DNA from 2 places in the Filifactor alocis ATCC 35896 genome. Region 1 is predicted to be linked to the other one. Evidence: a T-box and tRNA genes for the amino acid it is inferred to sense, from the RefSeq annotation. Region 1 holds a T-box; the other holds one or more tRNA genes.
The links. A T-box is a leader RNA that pairs with one kind of tRNA and senses whether it is charged. The one in region 1 lies ahead of leuS (leucine--tRNA ligase), so its partner is inferred to be a tRNA-Leu.

Region 1 (16,362 bases):
CTCTTAATGATTAGTATACCATGAATTATATCTTCACTAAAAATATTTATCCCAATTTCATTTACAAATCAGACGCAATATAATAGAATAAATTTGTGTGATTAGATTCTCACACAGCTATGTTTTTATACAGTCACAAGGAGGAAATAACATGAGTATTAGAATGAATAAAGAAGCAGCAGATGCTTTAAAAGAATTATTAACATCAAAAGGAATTGAAGCAACGGACATCCGAGTATTTGTTGCTGGATTTTCTTGTAGCGGTCCACAATTCAACTTAGCAATCGATCCTGCAAAAGAAGGAGACTATTCTGTTGAAATTGACGGTTTCACTTTAAGAGCAGAACAAAAATTGATTGATGAATTTGGAGGATTTGAAATCAAACATTTCAGCGACGGTACAAATTCAGGAATCTACATTGAACCGGATATCAAACCTCAATCTTCCTGTTCAAGCTGCGGCGGCGGATGTCACTAAAATTTCATTTCAAAATTTATAATAATATTAAAAAAGATAGGCACATCTCATACGTATGCCTATCTTTTCTTTTTTATGATATTTCCCCTACCGAAACAAATCGACTCCGACTGTTAAACTAAAATCTACACAGTTGAAGTCGGTTCAAAAAATGATAAGTTATTATTGTCTTTATCATTCTAAGTTGTCTTTTTGTGAAATAAAAACAGAATATAAAAATTACTTTTGTTCGGAAGCATCGACAGAAGTAGTAACATCTACAACAACTCCCGACTCCCCGTTGATAGGAGTTTCAGAAATATCACTATTTTCATCACTAACCTTTGCATCATCTGATTTTTCACCATCAAAAAAAGTATCCGCTCCTTCACTGATAGATTCTTCAACATCTTCATTCAAATCCAACTCTCCATTAAACGCTTTCTTAAATTGTTCTGAATCTAATGTTTCATACACCATCAATGCTTGCGCCACATTGTGTAAACGATCTATGTTTTCTTGCAATAGTTTTCTCGCTGTTGCATAAGCTTCATCTACAATAATCTTAATTTCATGATCAATTTGCGAAGCAACTTCCTCCGAATAATTCGGTTTTGTAGTAAAATCCTTTCCGAGGAACACTTCATCCGAAGAATCTCCGTATGCCATTGCTCCCAGTTTGTCTGTCATTGCATAAGTGGTTACCATAGCTCTTGCTATTTTAGCTACTCTTTCCAAGTCATTACTTGCTCCGGTAGACACATCTTCCAAAATAAGTTCTTCTGCAACACGACCTCCAAGCAACTCTACCATTTTTTCTTTCAACTCTTGTTTCGTAGTATAATACCTATCTTCTTGCGGTCTGCTCATAGTGAATCCGCCCGCCATTCCTCGTGGAATAATAGTAACCTGATGAACAGGATCGCAGAATTTTTGAACTGTTGCTAAAATAGCATGTCCAGCCTCATGATATGCAGTCAATTTTTTCTCATCTTCTGTAATAATTCTGGACTTTTTAGCAAGACCGACAATCGTTTTTACAATTGCCTCCTCAATGGTCTGCATTTTAATTTTCGTTCCGTTATTTCTGGCGGTCAGAAGTGCAGCTTCATTCATCAGATTCTCAATATCCGCTGCAGTAAATCCTGCTGTTCCTCTTGCAATTACCTTCAAATCAACATCTTCAGCCAATGGTTTCTTTCTGGAATGAACTTTAAGAATTTCTTCTCTTCCTTTTACATCCGGCGAGCCTACCATAACCTGTCTGTCGAATCTTCCCGGTCTTAACAATGCCGGATCTAAAATATCAGGCCTATTTGTAGCAGCCATTACAATAATACTTTCATTCACTCTAAATCCATCCATTTCAACTAATAATTGATTCAAAGTTTGTTCTCTTTCATCGTGACCTCCGCCAAGTCCGGCACCACGCTTTCTCCCTACTGCGTCAATCTCATCAATAAAAATAATACAAGGAGCAGTTTTTTTCGCTTGTTCAAATAAATCTCTTACTCTGGATGCACCGACTCCCACAAACATTTCCACAAAATCGGAACCGGAGATAGAATAAAACGGCACACCTGCCTCTCCCGCTACAGCCTTGCTCAAATAAGTTTTTCCTGTTCCCGGAGGACCTACCATCAAAATTCCTTTCGGAATTCTCGCACCGAGATTCCAATATTTCTGAGGACTTCTCAAGAAATCTACTATTTCTTTTAACTCTTCTTTCTCCTCTTGTAATCCGGCAACATCATTAAATGTAATCTTGATATTTTCATCTTCTTTGTGCAATTTAGCGCGAGACTTTCCAAATCCCATTACTTTGGAACCGCCACCCTGTGCTTGTTGAACAAAAATAAACCAAAATGCCACTATAATCAAAATCAGCATAACCATAGGAAGCAAATCTAAAATCCAGTGCGTTTGTGTCGGTTCTTTTACCTTAGATTTTAAAACACCTTGTTGTGTTTGTTCCAAAATTTCTTTTGTCAAACCATCTGTTTTTGCTAAATATCCGGCATAAGTAGTAAATACTTTATCTGAACCGGCCATCTTCCCTTGAATCATCCCATTGTCCTGTATCTCTACCTCGGATACCTTGTGTTCCAATATACTTGTATAGAATTCTGAAAACGGGATTTTTTCTACTTTTGAGGTAGAATTACTTTGAATAAACACTAATGACATAATCACAAATATTAGTGCAATGTAGAACATCGTTCCTTGCAAAAATTTTTTCAATACAATATCCTCCCTGTCTTAATCATTTTCCTGTTTTACTGTAATCAAAATGACTTTTTTTGTTGTTTCGTCAATTTTGAATTCCTCACTGATGCAATGACCTACAACCCACAAGATATTCCCTGCTTCATCACATATAATCGGAATGCGATTTCTTTCAGCCAAAGGAACTTTTGCATCAATAAAAATATTTTTTATCTTCTTCGTTCCTTCCAACCCCATAGGTTTGATTCTATCGCCCGCTTCTCTGCTTCGAACAAAAAGTCTGCCCGAAACTTTATCAAAGTCAAAGGCCTTTTTATAGGCTCCTGTAGACAACATGAAATTCTTGTCTTTTAATAGCACCTTTGTTTCAATCTCAGTAGAAATTTCTGAAATATCAATTGTTTCATTTTGTTCTAATTCATAAAAAAAACTCAATATATCTTCCTTCAACTCCTCTGTCGAAAAATATAATGCACTTTGTTTTTTATAAACAGTCAAATTCTTAGGCAAATTGATTTGAGCATCTCCATAGCGTTTTGCCAATTGAATCACACTATCCAAATGAACCGTTTCAATCCCCTTCAAAGAATGCAACACAACATTGATAGAATAACGAACACTTCTTTTCTGAATTGCCAAATCCATATCAAAAAAATCATCCAACTCCAATTTTACAGTATTGGAATTTATCAAGGTATGATTTTCTTCAAAAAAACTCATTGCATTTTGTTCAATGTATTGGCTATCTTCTCGAATCGATGCCGACATCCTAAAAATATTTTCTTTCGCTGTCGGATAACACTCCTCCATCAACAGAATCATACTCAAACGAATCTTGTTTCTCGTATAGTTGTCTTCTTGATTTGTTGTATCTACTTGCCAATGAATTCCGTTTTGTTCCAATTCTTCTATAATTTCTTTCTTTTGAACGGATAATAAAGGACGAATAATTCCGTTGGACAATAGCTGTTCCATTCCTTTTAAACCATACAATCCTGTCCCTCTCATCATCCGCATCAGCACCGTTTCCACCTGATCGTCCATATTGTGTGCAACCGCTATTTTATCCGCATTCAAAATAGATTTCAGATAAAATAATTTTTTGTATCTCACATCACGAGCAGCTTCTTCCAATGACATCTTCATATTTTGTGCGTAGCCGGGAACATCCGTAGAATCTACAAAAAACGGAATATCATATTCATCACAGAGACTCAAACAATACCATGCATCCCTGTGAGCATCTAAACCTCTGATTTGATGGTTCAAATGAAATGCGTACAGTTTAATATCCAATTCCGCCTTTAATTCATGTAACAAATGAAGTAAACATACCGAATCCGGGCCTCCGGAAAAAGCAACAATCACCTTTTCTTTGGGTTGAATCAAGTTGTTTTGTCTTATTGTCTCAAGCACCTTATTTTTTAAATTCATTTCTCATCACCAAACATTATCAAATTTTCTTTGCTTGAATTATCATTTCGTTTCTTCCTTCAAAAAAATCCTTCACAGAAATATCATACTGTATTACAGCACGAACATCAAATGGATTTTCTAAAATATCAACAGAAATATCCTTCGTTAAAATTTCCATAGACATTGTGCCATATTCTGTTCTATACTTTGTCTTGAATCGCTTTCCCTTTGCAAAAACCATATCCGAAGTCTGGTTTCCAAATCTTTTTAATTTGATTTCTCCGCTATCTACAAATTTCAATATTGTTGTTGTCCCTTGTAAACCGGATAATTCACTCTCTTTGTATTCCAAATAAACAGAATTTTTTTTGCACACCGCTTTTCCTTGTGTTACAAATTCCATTACTTCCGGTTCCTTCTGATTTGAGAGAAATTGTGTTGTTTTTATTTTAATCAATGCATCTTGCAAGTATAACTTCCTTCTTCCCTTACTTATTTTTTTCGTATCTTCTCCATGCATAATCAATCAATCTTCCAATCAACTCTTTTGCCCCTACTCCATCATAATCCATCAATTGAGGATACAGGCTAATGGCTGTAAAGCCCGGCATCGTATTGATTTCATTAAAATAAATCTCTTGTGTTTCTTTATCCATAAAGAAATCAATTCTGGAAAGTCCCTCACACAGCATCGCCGTATATGCCTTGCGTGCCATTTCTCTTAGTTCTGTTTCTTTTTCAAACGAAATCGGTGCCGGAATATAAAAATCAGCATCATTTGTCAAATACTTAGAGTCATAGTCATAAAATATATCCCTCGGTTTAATACAACCCACCGTAGAGAAATATGCATCTTTTCCGTCACCTAACGCGGCTATTTCCAGTTCCAATGCATCAATTCCCTTTTCTACAATAACCTTATCATCATATTTGCTTGCTACCCGAATTGCCTGCAACAGTTCCTGTTGGTTTTCAGCCTTGGAAACACCTACACTTGACCCCATATTGGCCGGTTTCACAAACAAAGGATATCCAATTTCCTCCATTTCCAGAAGTTTTTCTTCTGCGACAACCCCTTCATACAATATCACATACGGCACCTGCCGAACACCCTCTATTCCAACTAAGCGTTTCGTAATCTCCTTATCCATACAAATTGCCGAAGAGATCGAATTGCATCCAACATACGGAATATTTACAAATTCCATTAAACCTTGTAATTTTCCGTCTTCTCCGTTAGGTCCATGCAACGCAGGAAATACCACATCAAATACAATTTTTTCACCTTGCAACTGCAAAGTGAATCGTTCGTCCCCTTTTGAAAAACAAACTTCATTTGTTTCAATAAAATCTGTCCATGTGCAATCAATTAAATGTTCTATGTTACACTCCTTCATATAATAATAGTTCCCTAATTTATCAATACCAATCAAAAACGGACGATATTTGTCCCTGTCCACATTCTCAAAGATATACTTTGCAGATCTGCAGGAAACCTCATGCTCCTCCGACTTTCCTCCAAACAAAATCGCAATATTTTGTTTAACCATTGTCTATCAAACTCCTTTGTCTATCTAATAGAGATGGAATAATTTGTTGTTTCTACCTCATATACTTCAGTGTAATGTTCTAAAAAATATTTATTCGCCCTGCTTCTATCTTCCAAATTTTCAAATATCCCATAAACAGTGGAACCGCTCCCGGTCATCATCGCTTTGGAACATGAAAACTTAGATTCCATATCAAAAATAATCCGTTCCATCTCAGGTACAAACTTTTTGGCAGATTCATACAAAACATTTCCCATAAACGGATAGATTTCATCATATTTCTTAGAATGAATACATTCTATCATTTTATCATTATTCGGTCTGTTTTTTAAGTGATTTATGTCTAAATTTTGGTAAACTGACTTCGTACTGACTCCTTTATTCGGTTTCACAACCAGTATATGATAAGATACATCAGGCAGTTTTTGAAGATGTTCTCCGATTCCGGTTGCCAAATAAGTTCCTCCAAGCAACATATATGGAACATCCGCACCCAATCGCACAGAAAGTTTCAGTAATTCTTCACGAGATAATTTGCAATGATTCATTTCATTAAGTGCATATAAAACCCCTGCAGCATCCGCGCTTCCGCCCGCCATTCCTGCTTCAACGGGAATCTTCTTGTCCAATGTAATCTCATATCCCAATCCTGTCCGTGTCATTTGATGGTACAATGAAACAGCCTTATAAATGATATTATCTTCTCCGGATGGAATAGACGAATTTCCTATATTTAAAAAAAAGAAATCATCTTCTCTCTTCTTAATACATAACGAATCTTTTAAACTGACCGTTTGCATAATCATAGATACAAAATGGTATCCGTCGTCTCTTTTTCCCGTCACATCCAACGAAAGATTTATTTTCCCACAAACATCGAGACTCAACTGTTTCACTTGCTTGCTCTCCTCATCTCACTAATCATTATTAGTCACATTATCCTCATTATACTAATTTCTGCGAAATAACACAAACTAAATTTTATGTAAAAAATGAAAGTAACACTACTTCAAACAAAATAGTCTACTTTCATTCCATTTTATATTATGCATATTTTTGTTTTTCAGAATCTTCGTGTCGCATCAAAGTCAATTGCACTGTAGATGTCAATATATCAGCATAACTATAAGAAACTCTTGTTACGTGGTTATCATTTCCTTCATAAGAAACAACAAAAACATTGGGATAAGTACACTCCAAGACGCCTTCTTTTTTTACGAATTTTTTTCTTCCACGATTTGCTCTAACCACAACGTCTCTACCTAAATATTTTTCTAATCCACGCTTAATTTCGTCCAGTGTATGATTGTTCACCACATTTACCACCTTCCTTACAATCCAAGTTATTTGAATCCAATTTCTTTATATATATCCGCTATCAATATATCATAATATACATACATTGTCAAACGATAAAATTTATTATTATATGCCAATTAAATGATAATGTCAACTGCAAAAACTATATTTTTGTAAAACTTTTCTCTCGTTGTCAGGCATATGTGACACTTATAGAATGTCTGCTATAACTCGATTATAGGTTTTCAATTTATACCGATGTGTATTTAAGTCCCTAACATCATCACTGATTCAAATTGTAATTCATAGTTCAAGTTCTAATTTTGGATAAGCAATTACACACTATTATCATAACTTTGATAAGAAAGAAGTTGCTGGGATATTTTTAATCTGAATTTATTACAATTCTACCAAGTTTTAGTATTAAGAGCTGCTTTCTTTACATTGTGAAGCTTCTTTTTCCTGTCTTGATTATCAAGACTCATATTACATTCCTAACAAATACTTTTAGACTTACCTATCTACCCTCTTTTCTACTGATGCAATTTTAATATTTCATTCGACATCAAAAATAAAAATTTTCTATCTTAAGCATACTAATAATGATTTTTACACATAACAATCCCCTTCTTTAATAAACCAAAACCAAAACCAAAACCAAATCCAAACAGAAACAGTTCAAACTTTCCTATTACATTCAAACCTTTCTATACAAAAAAAGAGTAGGATGATCTTTATCACCTACTCTTTTCAAAAATATAGTAATCTTACTATGCTATTTTACAATAATTGTTCCTGTTTTTCCTTGGATTCCATCCGCAGCTTTTTCTAACGAAGTAATCAATGCTTTTCTTCCTTCTTTGGATTGAGCAAAAGCCATTGCAGCCTTTACTTTCGGAAGCATAGAGCCTGCCGCGAAATGTCCTTCTTTGATATACTGTTCCGCTTGACTCATACTCAATTCAGATAGCCACTCTTCATTTTCTTTCCCGAAATTCACTGCTACCTTCTCTACTGCTGTCAGAATGATTAAATAATCTGCATCCACAATTTCTGCCAACTTGGAAGATGCAAAGTCTTTATCAATTACAGCCGGAACACCTACTAACTTATTTCCATCCTCATAGACAGGGATTCCCCCTCCACCTACTGTAATCACTACTTGATTTGCATCTATCAAGGCTTGTATTGTCTCTTTTTCTGCAATATCAATTGGAAGTGGAGATGGTACAACTCTTCTGTATCCACGTCCGGCATCTTCTTTGAAAGTTTCTCCTCTTTCACTCGACATTTTTTCCGCTTCTTCTTTGGTATAGAAAGCACCAATCGGTTTTGTAGGATTTTCAAAAGCTGCATCATTTTTATCAACAATAACTTGAGTGATGATAGTTGCAACAGGTTTATTCATTCCTCTGTTAATTAACTCTTCACGAATTGCATTTTGAAGATGATATCCAATATATCCTTGACTCATCGCTCCACATTCCGGAAACGGCATTTTTGCAGTTTTTGCTTCACTGTTAGATGCCGTATCCATCGCAAGGTTTATCATACCTACTTGAGGGCCGTTTCCATGTGCAACAATCACTTCATTTCCCTCAGCAATCAAATCAACAATAGGTTTTGCAGTATGTTTTACTTTCTGCATTTGTTCTTCAGGACTGTTTCCTAATGCGTTTCCACCAAGTGCCACTACAATTCTTTTCATAATTTGCCTCCTGTGAATGTTTTTTCAATAACAAGTATTGTGTATTCTACTGTGAACATACACAAATCCAAATTATTTCCTTTTATCATATTATCATAAAACTGAATTATTTTATGATATGTACTCCATCAAAACAATTCTCAAAACTGTTGCAAAAACACATTTTAGATTGAAATATCAGGATATCTGTAGCATTTTCATAATTTTGCAAAATCTGAAAAAGGGCAAAAAAATTTTGCAAACCCTTAAAAATTTATTCAAAAATTAGGTTAATGCTGTCTTTTTTTGAAATCACGAAACTAAATTTCCGTTCTTTTATTATAAAAAAATAACAAAAAAACGACTTTTAGCACATATGTTTTTTTAATTTTTTACAGTATAATACGCATATTTTCATTTGTCAAATATTTTTTGATAATTTGTGAAATATTTTGTTTGGTGGTTGCGTTATCTCATATTTTTTGATAATATAACTACATTATAAAATATTTAACGAAGAAAAGAAGTAGTAAAAAAGAAAATTTTTACAGAGAGTCGTTGCTTGCTGAAAAACGATAAAATCAACTTTTTGAACTTGTCTTGGAGTTTCTGAAAAATCAGACGTAAGGAATGCGTTAAATCCTTCAAGAGGATAAAAAATCAATTTTTTATCAATTAGAGTGGTACCGCGAATCTTCGTCTCTATCGTTTAGAGAGGAAGATTTTTTTATTGCATTAAAAGAGTTGTTTCTGAAAAATGTAAGATTTCTATTGATACCATCTCTTGAAGAACATAATTTTTATAGAACTCATGATTCTCTGTTAAATATTGTAAAATAAGCTATTTAAATTATCTAAAGGAGTGAGTTTATGAGAGAATACAATCCAAATCAAATTGAAAAAAAATGGCAATCCCATTGGGAAAAGAACCACACATTCCGCTCTGAAATCGACCACAATAAAAAGAAATATTTTAACTTGATTGAGTTTCCATATCCATCAGGTGCAGGACTTCATGTCGGACATATCAGAGCCTATACTTCTCTTGAAGTAATTTCCAGAAAAAGAAGACTGGAAGGATATAATGTGTTGTTCCCTATCGGTTGGGATGCATTCGGACTTCCGACAGAAAACTATGCTATGCAGACCGGAGAACATCCGCGAACTGTTACTGATCGTAATATTGAAGTATTTACCGATCAATTAAAGTCCGCAGGTTATTCTTTTGATTGGGAACGAACTATTGATACAACCGACCCAAACTATTACAAATGGACACAATGGATTTTTTTACAAATGTTCAAACACAAGCTTGCATACAAAGACACCACTTATGTAAATTTCTGTAACAATTGTAAGGTGGTTTTGGCAAATGAAGAATCTCAAAACGGTGTTTGTGATCGTTGCGGACATGATGTTGTTCAGATGGAAAAAGATGTTTGGTTTCTAAAAATCAGAGAATATGCAGACAAATTATTAGATGGATTGGAAGAGTTAGACTTCTTACCTCGAATCAAATTAGAACAAGAAAATTGGATTGGGAGAAGCAATGGTGCAGAAGTCAACTTCCCTATCTCGGGTACAGAAGATTTCTTAAGAATTTACACAACTCGGCCGGATACCATATTCGGTGTTACCTTTATGGTTATGGCTCCTGAACATCCTTATCTCAAAAAATATGAAGCTAAGCTGCAAAACTTGGATGAAATCAAAGATTATCAAGAACAAGCTACCAGAAAAACCGAATTCGAAAGAGTTCAACTTGCAAAAGATAAAACAGGAGTTGAAATCAAAGGATTGACCGTAATCAACCCTCTAACAAAAAAAGAAATTCCTATTTGGATTTCCGACTATGTAATGATGGGATACGGAACCGGCGCAATTATGGCTGTGCCTGCTCATGACAGCAGAGACTGGGAATTTGCAAAGAAATTCAATATTCCAATCGTAGAAGTCGTAAAAGGCGGAGATGTTCAAAATGAAGTATACAAAACTTCACCACAAGACATCCTTGTAAATTCTGACAAATTCGACGGCTTGACTGTAGAAGAAGCGATTCCGGCAATCATCCGTCATATTGAGGAAAATAAATTAGGTGAAGCAAAAACAAACTACAAAATGAAAAACTGGGCGTTCAATCGTCAAAGATATTGGGGAGAACCGATTCCTATTATTCATTGTGAACACTGTGGAATGGTTCCTGTTCCGGAAGAACAGTTACCTGTCACTCTTCCCGATGTTGAAGAATATCGACCTACCAACACTGGTGAATCTCCACTTGCAAATATCGAAGACTGGGTAAAGGTAACCTGTCCAGTTTGCGGAAAACCTGCTAAACGTGAAACGGATACCATGCCACAATGGGCAGGTTCCTCTTGGTACTTCCTAAGATATATGGATCCTCACAACAATGATGCACTTGCATCCCAAGAAGCCTTGGATTATTGGGGACCTGTAGACTGGTATAACGGTGGTATGGAACATGTGAGTCGCCATCTTATCTATTCCAGATTCTGGCATCAATTCCTACATGATATCGATGCAGTATCCTATCCGGAACCATACAAAAAGCGTACCGCTCAAGGTTTAATTTTAGGTCCTGACGGTGAAAAAATGTCCAAATCTCGTGGTAATGTTATCAATCCGAACGAAATTATCGATAACTACGGCGCCGATACATTGAGAACTTACATTATGTTTATCGGGGATTATGAACGCCCTGCCGTTTGGTCTGACAGCAGTGTAAAAGGATGTAAAAGATTCTTGGAACGTGTATGGAAACTACAGGAAATGGTAACTGAACAAAATGAATATGACAAAAAACATATTTCATTAATGCACAAAACAATCAAAAAAGTTTCTGAAGACTTCGAAAACGTAAAATTCAATACGGCAATCGCTGCTATGATGACAGCCGTTAACCAATTCTATGATGATGAATTTATCACAAGAAAAGAACTTCAAGATTTTATCACATTACTTTATCCGATTGCACCTCATATTTGTTGCGAAATTTGGGAACTGCAACAATTTGAAAAAGATATGGACCATACCGATTGGCCAACATGGGATGAATCCAAAACGATAGATACTGTTGTTGAAATTCCTATTCAAATCAACGGTAAAATTCGTGGTAAAGTAACCGTTTCAAAAGATATTACTCAAGAAGAACTTCTCAAAATTGTAGAAACAGAAGAAAATATCAAAAACTTTATCGGAGATAAAAAAGTCATAAAAACTATTTATGTTCCGGGAAAAATATTAAATATGGTAATTAAATAACCAACCTTAAAATAGGGTTCATAACTTACAAAAAAGCATTTTGTTAGAATATTTCTCAACAAAATGCTTTTTGCTTGCTCTATTCTTTTACAATCGGTATCCAAAGTTCCATCTTATAATCAGAACTATCCATATCTCCTTCATAATAGTATTCAAAATCCGGTTTCCCCGAATGACGATAACCGTGTTCCGGGAAAAATACTTCCATAGCATACTTCCAACCGTTATGAATACAGTCCGGCACTTTCCCTTCCAACTCTAAGACCGCATATTCCGTTTCCTCTACCTCCAAAATATCTAATCCCATACCTTTCGCTTTCACAAGTTCAGAAACAATATACCCTGCCATATAATTTATCTTATTAGGATTACTCATATCATAACAAACACCTACACTCTCTCCGGTTCCTAATTTAGATAATTCCTCATGACTGTAGTTTTCAAATAATTTTGCCCATACTTCTTCACATAATGACGATTCAATCTCTTTTGCAACAATACCCGCAACAAAAAATCCCGCCTTTTTTTGAATGGAAACGTTCATACTTCTTCCTCCTTTTATTGTCAGTGTTAATTGAACACGAGAAACCAATTGAAACGGTTTACCGTGCCTTACCTGAGAAGGGGTAAAACCATGAAACTTTTTGAATGCAGCTCCAAATGAATCCAAAGAGTCATAACCATACTTGAATGCAATATCGGTTATTTTGTTATCACAATTTCTTAATTCAATTGCCGATTCCGTTAACCGCCTATTTCTGATATATTCCGACAAGGAGCTTCCTGTCAAAACAGAAAATAATCTGCTGAACATCGGATAAGAGTATCCGGATAGATATAATATCTTCTTTTCATCTACTTGATCATCCAAAACTGTCTCAATATAATCTATCGTCCTATTGAAAGATTGCATCATATTCATGATATTCCCCCCTCTTTAATTTTAGTATAAAACAAATCCACAAACTTCACTCCATCATTCTTGTACAAATTTTATCGAACTACTATCTATTTCATCAATATCACCAATTATCTCAATACGGTAAATACACTTTACTCACAACTACTGTTATTTAATAGTATGTCAATTCATTTCTTACCCTATTTTTCGTTTTATACCCTTTCAACAACAAATATAATACACCACTTTATTTCAAACATCTACCTATAAAAATCCTACAAAACTACAGCTTTATATGATTTTTATGATTAAATCACACACTTTTTATAATGTTTTTACAAAGAATATTGTATATAATAGGTAGTAGATGTGACAGCATTCTATCAAAAGAGAAAGTGGTGAATAAAATGAAAGTATTGACACTAACAGCAAAATGTGGAATGGGACACTTTCAATGTGCAAAAGCCATCGAAGAACAACTAAAAAAAGACTTTTATCTTGCTGATGTCGAATGTGTTGACATATACGAAATTAAATTCGATGATAAAACCGAATTGTTTTACAAATGTTACAATATAATCGTAGAATCAGGAAACCTGCTATACAATTTAGCTTACAAAAAAATAACCAAAAACAATCAAAATCCGGCATTGACAAAAATAATGTCAAAAATTCTACTTGATGATTTTTCAAGATTCATCGAAATCAAAAATCCTGATATTGTGATTTCTACTTATTCTTTCACATCTCAGCTCATGTCATTGTATAAAGAGAAAACAGGCTCCCAAATTCCTCTGATTACATGGATTACCGATGTAAAACCACACAACGGATGGGTTAATTTCAACACAGATAAATATATTATCGCCGATGAAGTGACAAAAAAAGAATTACAAAAATTGGGAATAGATGTTAACAAAATCAAAATCGGAGGAATTCCCATATCAAACAAATTTGATTTCGAAATAAGCAAAAACAAAAATAACAAAAAAAACATTCTGGTAATGGGTGGCGGGTTAGGTCTCCTTCCTAAAAAAATGAAATTTTACGAAAAATTAGCCTCCTTACCTGATGTTGAGGTAACGATTGTAACGGGCAAAAATAAAAAACTCTACCATAAATTAATTGATAAATTTCCCACATTAAATATTCTGGGATATGTAAACAACATAGATTACCTGATGCAAAATTCAGATATTTTACTTACGAAAGCCGGCGGAATCACTACATTCGAAGCAATTTATAACGAAACTCCCATGATTGTATTCAAACCGTTTCTTGAACAAGAAGTACACAATGCGGAATATATTTCCAATAAAGAAATCGGGTATGTTTTGCCTTCCAAAATGAAACGCTGTCAAAAAGATATTGATCTTATTTTGGAAATTGTTGAGAACGACGATCTTTTAGAAGATATGAAATACAATATCCGAAAGATAAAAAACGGTATTGATTCTAATGTATTAGAAGAAACCATTTTAGAAGAGAGTGTTCAAAAATGTTAATAAAAACAATCTTAATTCCGGCATTTTTATGGAGTGGTTACTCCATCCTTCCAACAGTATATTACAAGTTCATCTACAAAGAACGTTATCAAAAAAATGAGTTGCAACTGACCTTTGATGATGGACCTAACCCTATTTATACAGAACAAATTTTAGATATTCTCAAACAACACCATACAAAGGCTATTTTCTTTGTCATTGCTGAAAAAGTTGAAAAATACCCTGATATTCTCAAAAAAATACATCAGGAAGGTCATGATGTCGGACTTCATTGCTACCATCATACCCATCCGTTTTTATGGGGAATATGGAAAACAAAGAAAGATATGCAAAAATCCAAACAAATCTTGGAAAACCATGGTATCAAACCATCCTACTATCGGCCACCCCACGGATGGGTAAATCTATCCATGATACTTATTTCCAAAAGATGGAATATGCCTTTGAAACTATGGACGTGTATCGTAGGAGATTGGAACGAAAATAAAGATTGGAAGGATATTTATGATGCAATGCAAAAAGAAAAACAAAAAGGCGGAGTCATATGCCTTCACGATTCCAACCACAAGATGAATAGCTCTTCCAAAGCACCTGAAAACACTATTTCAGCCCTAAACGAATATTTCAAGAAATGCGGTGATACAAATTGGACATAAAATATAAAAAGTATCTAAAAAATATTATCCTGATTTTTTTTGTTTTGCTTCTGACATTCTATCACTCCTTTGGGATGAAAGAACTATATGAAATTCCCAAAATCATAAGAAATGTACAACAACAATATATTTTAATTGCCATTTTTACAATGTTTTTATTTTTCTTATGTCAAAGCATCACAACGAAAAGACTTTTGCACGCTTTCGGATACAAAGCAACAGTCGTTCAATGCTTCCGATACAGCCTGATTGACTACTATTTTTCATCTATTACTCCTGGATCATCAGGTGGACAACCATCCGAAATCTACTATATGAAAAAAGACGGAATCGCCGTCTCTGAGAGTTCTCTTATTATGTTACTTTATAACAGTATGTATCATATCGGCGTCATTGCTGTCATATTTATCTTCACCTTGGGAAATATCAGATATATTTTGGGAGAAAGCGGCATTATGCTCACTTTATTCAAGGTGGGAATGCTAATACAATTTCTGTTAGCAACTATCTTCTTTCTGCTTATTTTTGCAGCAAATATTGTCTATAACATTATGGACAGAATCGTACTCATCTTAAAATCCTATGAGTACAAAAAAGTTGATAAACTGGAAAAAACTATCAAAAAAACATTAGTTTCCTATCAAACAAGTGCAGACTGGATTGCAAAAAATCCTAAAATCTTTCTTGAAATCATACCAATCATACTTCTTCAAATCACACTCTTTTATTCTATTTCATATTGGATAGGAAAAGCATTTGGAGTTGAAAATATCAGTCTTATCAAAATGATTGCCTACCAAGGTGTATTTATCATGACCTTCGAATCACTTCCTCTACCTGGAGGTATCGGAGTTGCCGAAACAGGATTTTTGCGCATTTTTTCAAGAATTTACACCAAAGAGACACTCGCCGGAGCACTTCTCTTAACTAGGGGAATTACTTATTATTGCTATCTGTTGTTGGGAGCATTTATGTCATTCTTATCAAAAGGACAAAAAGTTCATAGAATCAAAAATATAGCATAAGTAACACATAAATAAACAGTCCTATTATTTCGGCAGATAAGAAATAATGTAAGCTGATGTAGTTCAAAAATTTTCCACTATTTTATAAAACACCTCCTTCTTCATCAATGAAAAAAGAGGTGTTTTCTTTTACAGAATATATTATTGAACTCTTACTGTACTTTCAAATTGACTTATCTATTCCATCCTCCAATATCTATCTATGTTATGATACAACATAACAACAATAACAAGTATTTTATTCACTAAACATCTTTCCTTTTTAATTTAACTTCTTCTCAGTAAATACATCCGTTTTCAAAAAAAATATGGCTATAAATGCAAAAACTGCGAAAGATACTCCTAAATCCATCCAATC
Region 2 (16,362 bases), 780 kb from region 1:
ACGGAATCGTAAAAAATGAAGAATTGCCTATCTTATCTCGTGTTTTGTTAACGGCATTCTTTCAGTATGGAGTTGCAGGGCTTGGAATTAGCATTGTTTCCGTTTTCAGAAAAGAAAGCTTTTTGTCCTATGGGTTAAAGACTGAAGGGATGTTTTTGTCTATTCTGTTTGCAGTTTTGTGCTTTGTACCAAATATACTATTTTCGTATATTTTTGGGGAGAGCAATAGCTATTTACCTTTTCAGACCGTTTTGACGACAAAAGAAGTTCTTGTCGGTGATTTTCCTATCAATGTAATCGGTATGCTCATTACAGCAACTGCATGGGGTTTCTTTGAGGGATTTAATTATGTAGTAATAAGCGAAAAGATAAACAGACGCTACCCCGCAAAGTGTAAATGGCTTAATTGGGGTGCAATTCTTTGCGCAATTATGTGTATTTTCATTCATGGAGCTATCGGGGTTACATTTGAGGGAATCCTTGAAATGATTACTATCTTGATTATTATCTATGGAATGCTTATGGTAAAAGAAATGACAGGCAATGCATGGGGATGTGTATTCGTGTTTGTATTCTTATGGAATGCTTTTTAAAAACAAAAAATGAGACATAGTGAATGTTTGGTAACTATCGTAATGGAAAGGAAAGCTTTTTCAAGTATTTTATAACATTAGATTGTGCATTCTGTTATAAAATACAGTAAAGTTTATTTGAACAAAAAACTCCCACAACCACACTTCTATGAACTAATGTTGCATAAGAATATGTGAGTTGTGGGAGTCTTTATTTTATTGTATGTTATGTTCTTGCATTGCTTTTTATCGTCATACAAGAATGGTTTTACTTTCTGTCCGATTCAGTAAACAGACCTTTTTTGATACGCAACAACAACGTTTCGATACGTTTGTCGTTGATTTTGATTGCTTTGAGCTCTACATTACCGATTTGAATCCCGAGCGGATCGCCTTCTTGAGCAGGTAATTTTCCGAGACCCTCCAGCAAAAGACCTCCCATTGTTTCATTGACATCGGTCGGCAAGTCCAAATTCAGTTGTTCATTGACATCCTGTATTGCGGTAAAACCGTCTATTTTATAGGTAGTATCGCTGATTGGGATGATTTCTTCAATTTCGTCAGCTTCTTCATCATCTTCATCTGAGATATCTCCTACAATCTGCTCTAAGATATCTTCCAGTGTGAGTATACCTGAAAATCCGCCATACTCATCAATTACAATCGCAAACGGTTGTCTGTCGCGTTGCATTTCCAACAAGATTTCATCAAGTGCCTTGTATTCATGTACGATATACGATTCTCTAAGCAAGCCTCTGATATTAATCAGTTCCAAGTTTCCCTTACGAACCTGTGCAAAAAGATCCTTTATGTGCAAAATTCCGATGACATTATCAATATCTTTTTCATAGATTGGAATTCTGGAATATCGTTCCTCGATAATTTGGTCCAAAATGATACCGATTTCTTCATTGACATCCAGAACAAAGGCTGCCGCTCTTGGTGTCATAACATCTTTGGCTTTTGTTTCATTCAGTCTAAGTACCTTGGAAATCATATCTTTTTCCAAAGGAGTAACATTGAATTGCTCATTCTCCAAAATTTGCGGAAGTAGCTGGTCTTTTTCGATATCATCAGCATTTCGAGCAATACGCTCCTTAATTCCAAGTTGATTGTTTGCTACAATACCCAAAGGTGGTTTTAAAAAATTTTGCAATAAACTCCCGACTCCGTCATCCATACTGTTGTGCCTCCTATATCATCTTATCAATGTATTATCTTTGATTATTATATCATGTATTTGATAATAATCAATACGAGGAGATTCCATTTCTTTTTTCACAAAAAGATACTTTGTTTCAAACATCAGAGGATAGATTGATGATTGCGAATCGTTTTGATAGCAAAGACTCGCTTTGATAAAAGACAATATGAATACTGAAGAAATAAATGGGAAGTAATACGAAAGTGAATGAAATTTTTGTAAATTTGAATGGGAAACAATCATCTATTTGACCGTGTTTCTATATGAGAAATCGGAATAGAGAAATAGAGCGGTCAAACTATGAACAGTGCCTTAATATGATGATAGAGGGCAAGTGAAATAGATAATACGATAAACAATGAACAGAGAGTATCTTTTTTGGCAACTTTTCATCTGCTAAAGAATAATATGACAATAGATGTCAAGTTATTGTGATATAATGAAGATAGGAGATGTTAATACTATGAAAGACAATAGATTATTCAGGATACTATACTATATTTTAGAAAAAGGAAAAGTTACGGCAAGTGAGCTTGCTGATAAATTTGAGGTGTCGGTCAGAACAATTTATCGCGATATCGATTCTCTCAGCAGTTCCGGTATTCCCATCTATGCGTTGAAGGGAAAGGGTGGGGGAATAGAGATTGCAGAAGATTTTGTATTGAGCAAATCGCTACTTTCCAAGCAGGAGAAACAACAGATTATGTCCGCTCTTCATGGATTAGACAGTATAGCAAAACAACATGAGAATGAACTCTTGATAAAACTGTCAGCACTGTTCAACATAAAAAATACGAATTGGATAGAAGTTGATTTTAATAATTGGCAAAACAACAAGTTATACGAAAAAACTTTTTATGATATTAAATCTGCAATTTTAAGTAAACATATGATTTCATTCTCATACTTCAGCAGTAACGAAGAAGAAACAAGGAGAAGAGTGAAACCGGCGAGATTACTTTTTAAGGGTCAGGACTGGTATCTATATGCGTTGTGTTTGCTCAGAAATGATTTTAGATATTTTAAATTGTCTCGTATAAAAAATTTGGAGATTCAAGATGAGATGTTTGAAGACAGTTTTGAGAATTTGATGCTGAACAAAGAAATACCATATAAAAATACAGTCATTCTCAAAGTCAAGTTTGACCGTAAAGTTGCCTTTCGTGTGTATGATGAGTTAAAGGGACAAATCACAGAGGACGATGATGGGAATTTATATACAGAAATAGAGATACCGAACGACTACGGCCTATACAATTATATTTTTTCATTTGGAGATGGTGCAGAAGTATTGGAACCGAAAGAGATACGAATGCAGATTAAAGAAAGGATAAATAAAATGGCAAAAAAATATATAATATGACAGATGGTGTCATGTTTCTTCTTGTAAAATGAACTTATCTAATGTAAGGAGGATTGAATCATGAAGTATGAATGGAGAAAACAAGAAAAAAGTATTTATGGTGTAAAACAAACACCGATTGTGATAGACATACCACCGGGAAGATTTATTTTGATAAGAGGGACAGGTAATCCCAATGAAGCTGATTTTTCGGATAGAATATCTGCATTGTATTCACTTGCCTATGCCATTAAAATGTTGTTTAAATCTACTGTGAAAAGTAAATCTGATAATGAGATTACAGATTTTACTGTGTATCCGTTGGAGGGACTTTGGAAAAAGTCGGAAGGACAAGAGTTTGATAAAAATAAACTGAAATACACATTGATGATTAAGCAACCTGATTTTATTACACAAGAACTATTTGCAGAGGCGCTTGAAAATGTGAAAAAGAAAAAGCCCAATGATTTATATGAGGAGATAGATTTTCAAAAAATAGAAGATGGCAAATCCATTCAAATGTTACATGTCGGAAGTTATGATGATGAGCTTCAGTCATTTGAGAGGATGGATCAGTTTGCAAGTGAATGTAAGCTTACAAGAACAGACGATTTCCACAGAGAAATATATTTGAGCAATAAAAATAGAACATCTGAAGAGAAACAAAAAACGATATTGAGATACTCGGTAAAATAGGAGGAATTGATGATGCCAAGACCAACGACAAAAAATGATTTAATGGCTGCTGCCAAAGAAAACTATGAAAAGTTAAATTTACTGATTTCAAAGATGAGTCAGGAAGAATTAAGTACGCCGTTCGATTTTTCAAAGGATGAAAAGAAAAAAGAAGCTCATTGGAAAAGGGACAAGAACTTAAGAGATATTTTCATTCATCTCTATGAATGGCATCAGCTTATTTTAAATTGGGTACATTCCAATCAACAAGGAGAAGAAAAAACGTTTTTGCCTAAACCGTATAACTGGAAAACTTATGGTGATATGAATGTTGAATTTTGGAAAAAACATCAGAATACTTCTCTTGAAGATGCTACGGATATGTTTCATAAATCCCATAATGAAGTCTTGGAGTTAGCCGAAACATTCAGTAATGAAGAATTGTTTTCCAAAGGTGTATATAAGTGGACGGGAGGCAGTACACTCGGTTCGTATTTTGTAAGTGCAACTTCAAGTCATTATGAGTGGGCGATGAAAAAGCTAAAAGCTCATCAGAAAAATGTAAGCCATTAAATGAAACAAATGCAAATCACCAATGAATAAGAGCAGAGACTGATACATCATTTCATCGCAGTAAGATACAATGGATGGTATGAGGGAGTAAAAAGAGTGAATACTTCCTCCTTTCATGCTTAATACAAATCTGTTGCAGTGCAGAAAAGGGATTGTTTTTGTAATGTTTTTGGAAAAAAGATTGACGAAAAAAATTTTTTCCACTATACTGGGGATAATTTCATACAGAGCGAAGAAAAAGAGAAAAGCAAGTGTTCCTTTGCAGAGAGTCAGTGTTTGGTGTGAATTGACAGGGAATTTGTAATATACACTTTGGAGCTTGTATTTGAACGAGAGTAGGGTACACGGCAGCTACCGTTATGAGCAAAATGAAGTGATGTCGATTCGGCATAATCAGGGTGGTACCGCGGACAATTCGCCCCTGTTGTAAAAACAGGTGTGGATTGCTTTTTTTATGGAAAAATTTTGGAGTTTGCCGTTTGAGCAAATGAGTTTTTGCACCTTAGAATCGTTTGAAAAGAGAATGTTTGAAAAAAGTTGGGAGGAATTAAGATGAAAAATGTGTATGATGTACTGTTAGAGCGTGGATTTATTGCACAGACAACGCATGAAGAAGAAATCAGAGAGTTGCTTGGCAAAGAGAAAGTTACTTTTTATACAGGATATGACCCAACCGCCGACAGTTTGCATGTGGGACATTTCTTGCAAGCGATGGCAATGAGACATCTTCAGTTGGCGGGGCATAGACCGATTATTTTGATTGGTGGAGGAACTGCGATGATTGGTGATCCGTCCGGACGTTCGGATATGCGTTCCATGATGACGGAAGAAACCATCCGTCACAACAGTGAATGTTTTAAGAAACAACTTTCTAAATTTATTGATTTTACAGATGATAAGGCAATTATGGTAAACAATGCCGATTGGTTGATGAAGTTGGAGTATATTCCTTTTATCCGTGATATCGGAGTACATTTTTCTGTCAATCGGATGTTGTCGGCGGATTGTTTCAAAACTCGTATGCAAAGTGAGGCGGGCTTATCGTTCTTAGAATTTAACTATATGTTGATGCAGGCGTACGATTTCTACAAATTGAATGAGTTGTATGACTGTAAGTTGGAGTTCGGAGGAGATGACCAATGGTCCAACATCATTGCGGGAACGGATTTGATTCGTCGCAAAACAGCAAAATCCGCTTATGGAATGACATTTCAACTGTTGACTCGCTCTGACGGAGTGAAAATGGGCAAAACGATGTCCGGAGCAGTGTGGCTTGATCCGGAAAAAACTTCGCCATACGATTTCTATCAATATTGGAGAAATATTGAAGATGCATCTGTTGAAAAATGTTTGGCTTTGCTTACTTTCTTACCGATGGAAGAGGTTCGCCGTTTGGGAGCGTTGCAAGATGCAGAGATCAATAAGGCAAAAGAAGTATTGGCATTTGAAGTAACCAAAATCGTGCATAGTGAAGAGGAAGCAATCAAGGCACAAGAAGCTGCAAGACAGTTGTTCGGCAAGGGTGGAACAAGTGCGGATGCTCCGACAACAGAATTGACCAAAGAAGAGTTGGAACAAGGAATTGGAATTTTAGACTTATTGAAACAAGTGGGATTGTCACCATCCAACAGTGAAGGTCGTCGTTTGGTGATGCAAGGTTCTGTTGCGGTAAACGATGAAATTATCAAAGAACCGAAAACAATCATAGATGATTCGTTCTTACAAGACGGAGTGATTATGCTTCGAAAAGGAAAGAAAAAATTCCATCAAATTAAAATGAAATAGTTAAGAAAGAGATGATTAGATTTAACAGAGTAATTGCCACCTGAAATTCTATTTTTTCAAGGAACTTCGGGTGGTTGTACTCAAAGCGGAAAGCCTCTTTTGTGTTTAGGATACTTTATGAGAGGTTTTCCGAAAATATTATAATATTTTTCTTGAAATCTATAAGGGAGTATGATATTATAGTCAAGTAGTTAAATGCAGGTGTGGCGAAACGGCAGACGCACTGGACTCAAAATCCAGCGGTGGCAACACCGTGTGGGTTCAAATCCCACCACCTGCACCATACATATTTTGTGAAGAAAGATTCATTGGAAAATGGGTACTTTCTATTTTTTTTGTTTTTTGGTCTATAGGACAAAAAGAGTTGATAAACTCACTGTATCAATGATGTATCAATATGTATGATAGATTATATTGTCGTTTACCAATAGATTGTTATGAACAGGAACAATAGGAGCAACTTACCTATTGTTCCTGTTTTCTTCGCTTAAAACACCTTCCATATAATGTTTTCTGCAGAGGCCGACATAAGATTCATTGCCACCGAGTTGAACCTGCTCTCCATCTCTCAGCACTTTGCCTTCTGAAATTCTTGCATTAAATTTTGCTTTACATCCGCACCAACAAACAGTGGGGATTTCTTCAATTACGTCACAAAGCTCAATTAGTCTTCTGCTACCCTCAAATAATTCTCCCTTAAAATCTGTTTTAAGACCGTAACAAATAACGGGGATATTATAATAATCTACAATATATGCAAAAGTTTCTGCTTGTTTTGTTTTCATGAACTGTGCTTCATCAATAATAATACAACTACAGTGATGTAATATTGTCTTATCATCTTCTACATCTTTTAGAAAGTCTTCAATAAAGATACAGTTTGATTCAATTCCAATTCTGGATTTAATGATTTTTTCTCCATCTCTACTGTCAAGTTTCGGCTTCAGTAAGATAGCGTTCTTTTCTTTTTCCGCATAATTATACCGCACCATTAGTGCGTTAGCAGTTTTACTGGAGCCCATTACACCGAATCTGAAATATAATTTTGCCATTTTAAAATCTCCTTTTATGATTCTGTTTATCTCAGTTAAAATAATATCAAATCCATGTTCTGAACTAATGATAAATCATAGTTTTCTTTTTCAATCAGCAATCCTATTTTTGGAGAGCTTGTGTTTGTCAGCTACCATATTATCATTTTTTTTGTAAGCAGGGGGACTTTTGTCGAATATTTTATGAATTGTGTTTTTTTATAGAAGAGAAGAAATTTTTTGAGGAGAAAATAATATATTTATAGATTATTTTATGCTATGATAAATGAATCGGAATACATTTTATATGAAGTTGAAAATGTATTCACATTGCAACAAAAATATAAAATGAGTCGGTTTATAACAGCTGATGAATATTTTATGGGGAAACAATGCGTTTTGTGGGAGTTTTGGACATACTTGTTCTTTCTTTGTGCGAATGAAGGGTTTTGGAATTATCACAATAGGCATCAAGAGTATTTTGCAGGAAAGAAAGAGGAAAGAATCAAGTGAGTTTTTTAGAAGTGTTGGTAGAAGTATTGAAATTATTTATTATTGTCATATTCGGATATGTCATCGGTAAAAAAGGATTGATTACAAAGGACGGTCAAAAGCAAATCAGCTCGGTATTGCTGTATATCGCAATGCCTTGTGCAATTATTCGCGGGATGCAAATTCCTTTTTCAATGGATCGTTTTTCGGTAGGAGTATCCATTATTCTGATTATGGCAGTAACCTATTTTTTGACAGTCTGTCTTTCTTTTGTGTTAATTCGTTTCCTTCCGTGCGAGGGAAAAGAAAAAGATGTGTTTCAGGCATCTATGATTTTGCCGAATGTAGGATATATGGGCTTTGCGATGATCGGACAACTTCTTGGAGAAGATAAGGTGTTTTTTGCAACTCTTGCAAGTTTATCATTTGAGTTTATGGCATGGAGTGTGGGAATGTATCTTGTTGCCAGAAACGGCGATATTGATATGAAACATAATGTGATAAAAAAAAGCATTGTTAATCCGGGGGTGTTGTCTGTGTTGGCAGGTTTCACGCTGTTTCTATTACAAATTTCTATTCCGGAGCCTTTGAAGGGAGCGGTCAATTCTACAGGAGCGATGATGTCACCTTTGGCGATGATTATTATCGGAATTTCTCTATCGAGAGCAAAAATCAGTGAGTTTATTTTCAATTACAAAATTTATTTGGTGAGCCTTTGTAAACTGATACTGCTTCCGATGGCAATGTTTGTGCTGTATTCTTTGATTGGATTGAAAGATATTCAAATTACAGTTCCTATTATTTTGATTTCAATGCCGACGGCAAGCTATGTGACAATTTTTGCAACAAATGTTGGAAGTGATGATGTGTTAGCTTCGCAAGTTGCATCGGTATGTACCATTCTTTCCATGATTACCATTCCTTTCGTGGTTGGATTTTTGAAGATTGGCGCTTAGTTTTCGGACAAGGAAGAAGTATCGGAGAAAATGAAACGAAAGCAAGGGGATTTCGTTTGAGTTCTATGTTAGAAACCATATTGGTTGTAAAAACATATCAGTTACAAAAATCCCATCAAATGATGATAAATGTAAAAATATCCTTTGGTCTTGCTTGACTTGAAGCGAAAGAATGCTACATTGATTTAAGAGAGAGTAACAGTGCGGACAGAAATTTGAAATGAGAATACAAGGAAAGCCAAACAGAGAATAGGATGAAAGAAGATTGTGAGGATGAAATTTGGGAAGAGAATGGAACTGTGTAGGGGACGGAATTTATCAGCGAAAGGGAGTATCTGACTTTTCTTTGCGCCAAATTTATGAAAGCGGACAGGCATTTCGATTCAAAGAAGTTAGAGAAGATACTTTTTTGGTTGTTCATCAACAACATTGGGCAATTGTTTCCGAGCAGGGGGACACAATAACCTTGCAAAATACAACACTTCAAGAGTGTGAGGATGTATGGAACAGATACTTTGATTTGGAGCGGGATTATCATACTTTGAAACAATCTTTTTTGGGGTTGGATGATTATTTGGACAAGGCGATTTCTTTCGGAGAGGGACTTCGCATCTTAAATCAAGATATCTTTGAGATGATTATTACATTTATTATTTCGGCAAACAACCATATTCCGCGAATCAAAAACAGCATCACTAAAATTTGTGAGTTTGCAGGAACTCCGATTGGAGAGTATGATGGAGAGGTAATTTATGCTTTTCCAAAAGCGGAGCAGATACAAAAGCTTTCTCAGGAACAGTGGGATGGTATCAAGTTGGGATATCGGGAGAAGTATATCAAAAAAACGGTGGATATGATTGTGAATCAGGAGATTGACATAGCACAGTTACCTTCGTTAGATACCTTGGAAGCACAAAAGGAATTGATGAAGTTATCGGGAGTGGGAGAGAAGGTTGCCGATTGCATTCTGTTGTTTTCGATGGCGAAATACGATGCATTTCCGATGGATACCTGGATGAAAAAGGTGATGCAACGTTATTATCCCGATGAATCGATGGGGAACATCAGACGGGTACGAAGTTTGGGAGTGGAATTGTTCGGCTCATTTGCAGGGATTGCACAACAATATTTGTTTTATTATGAAAGGGAACAGAGCAAAAGGAGGAAGTAATGGACTTTTTTTCGGGTTTCGGATTGTTGTATGTGATTACAATTTGGTTTACGATTATCATTGTCTTTTTGGAGAACAGGGAGCCGTCCAAGACGGCACTTTGGATTATCGTGTTGGCATTCTTGCCCGGAATAGGATTTTTGTTGTATCTTTTGTTTGGTGAGAATGTTCGGTCGAAACAGTATATTCGTGCACAAAAAGTGGCTGAAAATTTTTTGGAATCCGGCGAGTTGAAAGATGTGGTGAAGTTTGAGCGTCTGGTGGATGAACAAAGAAAATTGGCAGAATCGGAGATGATTTTTCAGTATGAAGATCAAAAAGTGATACGGCTGATTTTAAACGCAGGAGGATTGCCGGTCACGAAGAACAACCATGTTACCTTGTTCAAAGAAGGAGTCGAAAAGTTTCATCATTTGCTGGAAGATATTGAACGTGCCGAGAAGCACATCCACATAGAATATTTTATTATCAAAAATTCCGAAATCGGAAGAAAGATTCGCGATGCATTGATTCGAAAGGCACAACAGGGAGTAGAGGTTCGTTTGATTTATGATGATGTAGGTTGTCGAAATTTATATCAGAACCCGGAATTCTTTCGTGGAATGAGAGAGGCGGGATGTGAAATATCGTCCTACTTTTTGGAGAAATTTCCCTATATCTACCGCAATATCAATCGAAGAGACCACCGCAAGGTGGTGATTATTGACGGAAAAGTTGGTTATATCGGAGGAATTAACATAGGAGATGAGTATATTCACAAGAGCAAAAAATTCGGCTTTTGGAGAGATACACATTTGAGGATAGAAGGAGAAGCGGTCTATTCTTTGCAACTGACCTTTTTGCTTGCATGGTATATGTTGACGGAAGAAAAAATTCAGACAGTCGATTTATTTCCGGAATTTGAAAACCAATCTGATGAGAACAAATCCGACCGTTCTGTTGTTCAAATCGCAACTTCGGAGGCAAGTACCCCGCAAGAGACCATTTATCAGGCATATTTTTCAGGAATCGGAAGCGCAGAGGAGACCATCTGTATTCAGACACCGTATTTTGTTCCGGACGAAGCATTGCTTACCGCATTGAAGACAGCATTGCTTTCAGGAGTGAAGGTCAAAATTATGTTTCCGTCCTTTCCCGATCATTTTGTGGTGTACCATGCATCACATTCCTATTTAGAGGAAGTGATGGAGCTTGGTGCGGAAGTTTATTTTTACAAAAAAGGATTCCTTCATTCCAAAGTTTTGGTGGTAGACCATTCTTTTGCAAGTGTAGGAACCTTGAATATGGATATTCGGAGTTTTTCAACCAATGCGGAAATCAATGCGTTCTTGTATGATGATGATACCGTAGATGAGCTGTATAATATGTTTCAAGAAGATTTGAAAGATTGTATCAAAGTAGAGTATGCTCAATACAAGAAGAAGAGTTTTTTCAAGAAAATGTTGGAAGGATTTTGTCGGTTGTTTTCTCCGTTGTTATAGAGAAGGGATTTTAGAATGAAAGAGAGATTGAAAAAGCTGAAAGTTGCAGAGCTGAAAGAACTTGCATCAGACTGTGGTATTTCCATAAAAGAAAAGCACAAAAAAGATGAGTTCGTTGCTATGTTGCTCGAGGAGTCGTATGACGAAATAGTAAGAGAGTATTTTGATAAGAGAGACAACAGCCTTTTGTCGAAAGAGGAGCAGGAAAACCCATCTTCAAATCAGAAAGAATCCTCTCAGCAAGAGCAAGAGATGAACAGTACCCGTCATAACTTGTATGACAAAAAAGAATATGAGAGAATCATTCAGGACAAAGATTCGGCAACGGCAGAAGGAATTTTGGAAATTCTTCCGGACGGATTTGGATTTTTACGAGGACCGAACTATATTTCGACCGAAAATGATGTTTATGTCAGTCCGGCACAAATTCGACGATTTAATATGAAAACGGGAGACAAACTCCTTGGAATTGTTCGACCGAAAAACAAGAATGAGCGTTTTGATGCACTTTTGTATGTCAAATCCGTCAACGGAATCAAACCGGATATCGCTTCAAAGAGAAAAGATTTTGAGAAATTGGTTCCGATTTATCCGGATACACGATTGAAATTGGCACATTGTGATGTATCACCCTCCGTTCGTTTGGTGGATATTTTCACACCGATCGGAAAAGGGCAGCGCGGTCTGATTGTTGCGCCGCCAAAAGCAGGTAAGACAACTTTACTCAAGCAGATTGCCAATGCAATTTTGAAGAATCATTCCGAAGTAGAGTTGATTGTGCTTTTGATTGATGAACGACCGGAAGAAGTGACGGATATTCGTGAATCGGTACAGGCAGATGTGATTTCATCCACTTTTGATGAGTTGCCGTCCAACCATATCAAAGTAGCAGAGATGGTGTTGGCAAGGGCCAAAAATTTGGTAGAACACGGAAGAGATGTCGTGATTTTGATGGACAGTATCACACGATTGGCAAGAGCATACAACCTGACCATCGTTCCGACAGGGAGAACATTATCAGGCGGATTGGATCCCGGCGCACTCTATGGACCCAAGAAATTTTTCGGAGCGGCAAGAAATGTGCGTGCAGGAGGTTCTCTGACCATTTTGGCAACTGCATTGATTGATACAGGCTCGAGGATGGACGATATGATCTATGAAGAATTCAAGGGAACCGGTAACATGGAACTTCATTTAGACCGCAAATTGGCAGAAAAAAGATTGTTCCCGGCTATGGATATCGACCGTTCCGGCACAAGAAAAGAAGAGCTGTTACTGGATGTAAAAGAATATGAGAAAATCTTAAAATTACGAAGAATTCTATCCAACAAATCATCTCAAGAAGCAATTGAAACCGTTCTTCGAGCAAACTATATCACAAAGGATACCGATGAACTGTTGGACAAAGTCCTTTCCTACTATGAAAAATAAAAGATATTCTATTTGCACAGATATCTTGTTCGTTTCAGAGAATGCTTGAATATGAATCCTTAATTTTTCTATCATTTCCATCATAGGGTAATACAAAAATCCAATAGAACTGCCATAACTTTAAATTTGAAAAAGCACTCTCTTTTTAACATCGTCCTATTTGAACAGGAACAGATGAGTAGGATGATGAAACCATGAACAGCAGCTTAAAATGATGACAGAGAGCAAGTGAAATAAGCACAAGTGATGTAGGTAACAGTATCAAAATTCAGAAACAAGCAAAAAGAGAAAGCAGTTGATTATTCTCCTCAATACAGTATAATATAAAATATGTTATACTGTATTGAAAATGGAGGTCATATTATGAAATGCAAGAAAGTATTATCCGTTATTTTGGCGTGTACATTGCTGTCAACCAATGCACCGCTGTCCTTGTTTGCCGAAACAAACAACAACATTTCAAAGAACAATGTCATACAGACAGGCACCTATGATGATATAGGAGAGCATTGGGCAAAAGAAAAAATTTACTACCTGCAAAAATATGATATTATCAACGACCAATGGAAGAACAGCAGTCTATTTATGCCCGAAGAAAAAATGACAAGAGCACAAAGTGCGGAACTTATCTTAAAAACAAACCTTTCCAAAGAAATTTTTACAAAAGAAATCCAATCCCGACAAACAGAAAAAGATTATTTTACAGACATTGCAACTCACCCGTTAAGTACATACATCAATTTATCACAACAATATAACATCATAGCGGGTTATTCAGACAATACCTTTCGAGCAGACAACTTTGTAACAAGAGAAGAATTTGTCACCATGCTGAATCAGTCACAAAGTGTGCTACAGAACATAGCCGACCGAAACAAAGAAACACCGAAGTTCACAGATGTGAAAGCAGACAGATGGTCAAACAAAAACATCATAACATGTGCAAAAGCAAACATAGTGACGGGATATCCTGACAAGACATTCAGACCTAAAGACACCATCACAAGAGCAGAGGCATATATAATTATCAACAACTGCCATCAAGAACTGTACAGCAAATATAAAGGACTTGTCGGAACAGCCACATACAATAATCAAGCACAACCGAATATCACAGTTCATTTGATTCAAGAAAAAGACAACAAAATCATCCAAACCGTAAAAACAAATCAATACGGACAGTATAGATTCAGTATGGAACATCAAATATCGCAAGGAAACTATAGGATTCAAGCCGAATATCAGAACAAAACGGCAGAACTCAAAAACATCACCATACCGAGAACAACACCGTGGATACAAGAAAATATCAATATAGAAAATCAATCCGTCGGAATCGAAGAAAACCGAAATCGCAACATCGCCGGCAAAAAAGACAATGAAAAAAGCGGCAGCGAAAAAGACAATCACAGCGGACAAGGCAATACCAACCAAAAAACATATCAACTAAAAGTGGTATCGACACAAGGAGGAATCATTCTGTCCCAAACACAAGGACGATATTCAAAGGGACAATCCGTATCGTTGAAAGCAAAAGCATATCAAGAACATAAACATATTTTCAACGAATGGCTCAGTACAGACGGCGGGACATTTGAAAACAAAAAAGAACAGAACACCACCTTCGTCATGCCCGACCGGGATACTACAATCACGGCAGAATTTATTACCGTTCGAGAATATCTGGACGACGAATTCAAAAAACAACTCGGACTTGATCCAAGCAAAAGAGATAACGACGGAGACGGACTGAGAGACGGATTCGAATACATGGTACAAACAGATCCGCTTCAAAAAGACACAGACCGTAACGGAACAAGCGATGCAGACGAAGACTACGACAAAGACGGGCTTACCAACCTACAGGAACAACAGTTGGAAACAGACCCAAGTGATGATGACACAGACGGAGACGGATTGTCTGACGGCGACGAAGTGACAAAACACCAAACCAATCCACTTATTCAAGATACAGACGGAGACGGACTCACCGATGATGAAGAATTGCGATTGGGGCTTAATCCCACTGAAGTTATGACAGACGGAACAACGCATGACGGCGAAAAAAGAATCAGACAAACCACGAGCGAAAATGCAATGACAGACAGTATATATCAAAGCGAAAATCCGTTCGTTCCGTCCGTTACGGGAGAAGTAGCCGGAGACATCAACAAAAATGTCAGATTGAACCGTATCGAACATCAAATAGTGGGGAATAATCACGCAATCGTAAGTGATGCCGTAGAAATTACAACAGAATATCAGCAAAATCAGGCATTAAAATATCCGTTAGAATTGAGTTTCAAATGTTCGGATGATTACAAAGGCGACTTAAGAAGCCTATCTATCGCAACCTTCTCAAAAGAAGAAGGGATGGAACTCATCCAAAGCGATATAGATATCGACAACAGAACAATCAAAGGAAATATCCAATGGGAAGGAATCTACTTTGTGATAGATATCGACCAATTTCTCAAACGACTCGGAATTGATGTTTTCCAAAATATCAACCAAAACAAACTTGCAGAAAAGAGAATGCAAATTGATAACAAAGACGTATCGGACATCAAAAGAGAACTGCAAAAAAATATTGCGACAACACAAACCAAAGAGAAATTACAGCAATCAAATAACAATGTCACAAAAAATCAAGACAACAATCTCAGTATAGGTGTACCTGCGGATCATTCTGTGTCAAAAAGCAAAGAGATAGATAAAAATATCAAGCAAAACAGTAATGAAAAGCAACAACAGAATCAACCGTCAAATCAAGAGAAAAAAGAACATAGCGGTCCTGAAACTTCATATCGTGCCGATACAATATCCGATGGTTCTACAAACAATGCAGAAGAATATACCGAACAAAATGCAGATAAGATAACAGCGGACAGAACAAACAAAACTGTAAAAACAACCGAAATCGCAGAAACAGCAGATAAAGATAATATAGAAACAGAATATGACAACACAGCAGGACATTCTATAGAAGAAAACGCAGAAAAAACAGACAATATATCAAAAAATCAAAAAGAAACGATAAAAGGACAAGACAACATAACAGAAAATCAGACAACAAACAGTACAGAAACAAAAGAAGAAACATTATCAACTTTACCGCAAGAACTGCTGTCCGTTAAACAAAATCCATCCGCGACAAACAAAGTAGATATTGTGTTTGTAATAGACTCATATCGTGTGCTCGGAGGAGTTAATACTGTAGACTTAGGAGCTTTTCAGTTAGCCGTTCAAAAGATATCCAACAATAAAAATATTGATGTACGATATTCTCTCATTCAAATAAATAGAGAGGCAGTACAGTATAAAAATGGGGATTCCAACTGGTTTGAAGAGAAAAATTCTTTTCTTAATCAGCTGAGTTCTTGTTTTTCTTCATATCATACAGATTTTTTATATAGAGCTAATACAAAAGAGACAATAGACTCAATTATGAAAGCATACCAACTCGATTGGAGAGAAGATGCGAATAGAGTTGTAGTCTTCAGACCATATTTTTTAGAGGGATACCTATATCTTGCTTCACTCAATAAAAATACGGATACCGATATCAATACTGATGAAAACATGACAGATGATGATGTAAATATTGACGAAATAGCGCATTTATTTGTTCAAAGAGAAATAGCGGTTT

Region 2: it encodes a tRNA-Leu, which carries the amino acid that the T-box ahead of leuS (leucine--tRNA ligase) is inferred to sense. The anticodon was not compared.

The regions. Positions count from the first base shown of each region.
Region 1 covers NC_016630.1:109,837-126,198, reverse strand. Annotated here, with positions in the region: gene HMPREF0389_RS00520 (iron-sulfur cluster assembly accessory protein) at 152-478, shown strand; gene ftsH (ATP-dependent zinc metalloprotease FtsH) at 698-2,698, opposite strand; gene tilS (tRNA lysidine(34) synthetase TilS) at 2,717-4,117, opposite strand; gene HMPREF0389_RS00505 (DUF1934 domain-containing protein) at 4,137-4,568, opposite strand; gene HMPREF0389_RS00500 (D-alanine--D-alanine ligase family protein) at 4,588-5,649, opposite strand; gene ispE (4-(cytidine 5'-diphospho)-2-C-methyl-D-erythritol kinase) at 5,670-6,545, opposite strand; gene HMPREF0389_RS00490 (Veg family protein) at 6,694-6,966, opposite strand; gene arcC (carbamate kinase) at 7,724-8,656, opposite strand; T-box leader at 9,143-9,342, shown strand; gene leuS (leucine--tRNA ligase) at 9,506-11,917, shown strand; gene HMPREF0389_RS00475 (AraC family transcriptional regulator) at 11,997-12,839, opposite strand; gene HMPREF0389_RS00470 (MGDG synthase family glycosyltransferase) at 13,226-14,323, shown strand; gene HMPREF0389_RS00465 (polysaccharide deacetylase family protein) at 14,317-14,979, shown strand; gene HMPREF0389_RS00460 (lysylphosphatidylglycerol synthase transmembrane domain-containing protein) at 15,054-16,004, shown strand; gene HMPREF0389_RS00455 (CPBP family intramembrane glutamic endopeptidase) at 16,267-16,362, opposite strand, start outside.
Region 2 covers NC_016630.1:888,620-904,981, reverse strand. Annotated here, with positions in the region: gene HMPREF0389_RS04045 (hypothetical protein) at 1-593, shown strand, start outside; gene HMPREF0389_RS04040 (transporter associated domain-containing protein) at 841-1,752, opposite strand; gene HMPREF0389_RS04035 (helix-turn-helix transcriptional regulator) at 2,240-3,139, shown strand; gene HMPREF0389_RS04030 (GyrI-like domain-containing protein) at 3,200-3,814, shown strand; gene HMPREF0389_RS04025 (ClbS/DfsB family four-helix bundle protein) at 3,827-4,366, shown strand; T-box leader at 4,590-4,792, shown strand; gene tyrS (tyrosine--tRNA ligase) at 4,919-6,151, shown strand; tRNA gene HMPREF0389_RS04010 (tRNA-Leu) at 6,349-6,434, shown strand; gene HMPREF0389_RS04005 (thymidine kinase) at 6,613-7,203, opposite strand; gene HMPREF0389_RS03995 (AEC family transporter) at 7,692-8,630, shown strand; gene HMPREF0389_RS03990 (DNA-3-methyladenine glycosylase family protein) at 8,911-9,801, shown strand; gene cls (cardiolipin synthase) at 9,801-11,282, shown strand; gene rho (transcription termination factor Rho) at 11,298-12,713, shown strand; gene HMPREF0389_RS03975 (S-layer homology domain-containing protein) at 13,077-16,362, shown strand, end outside.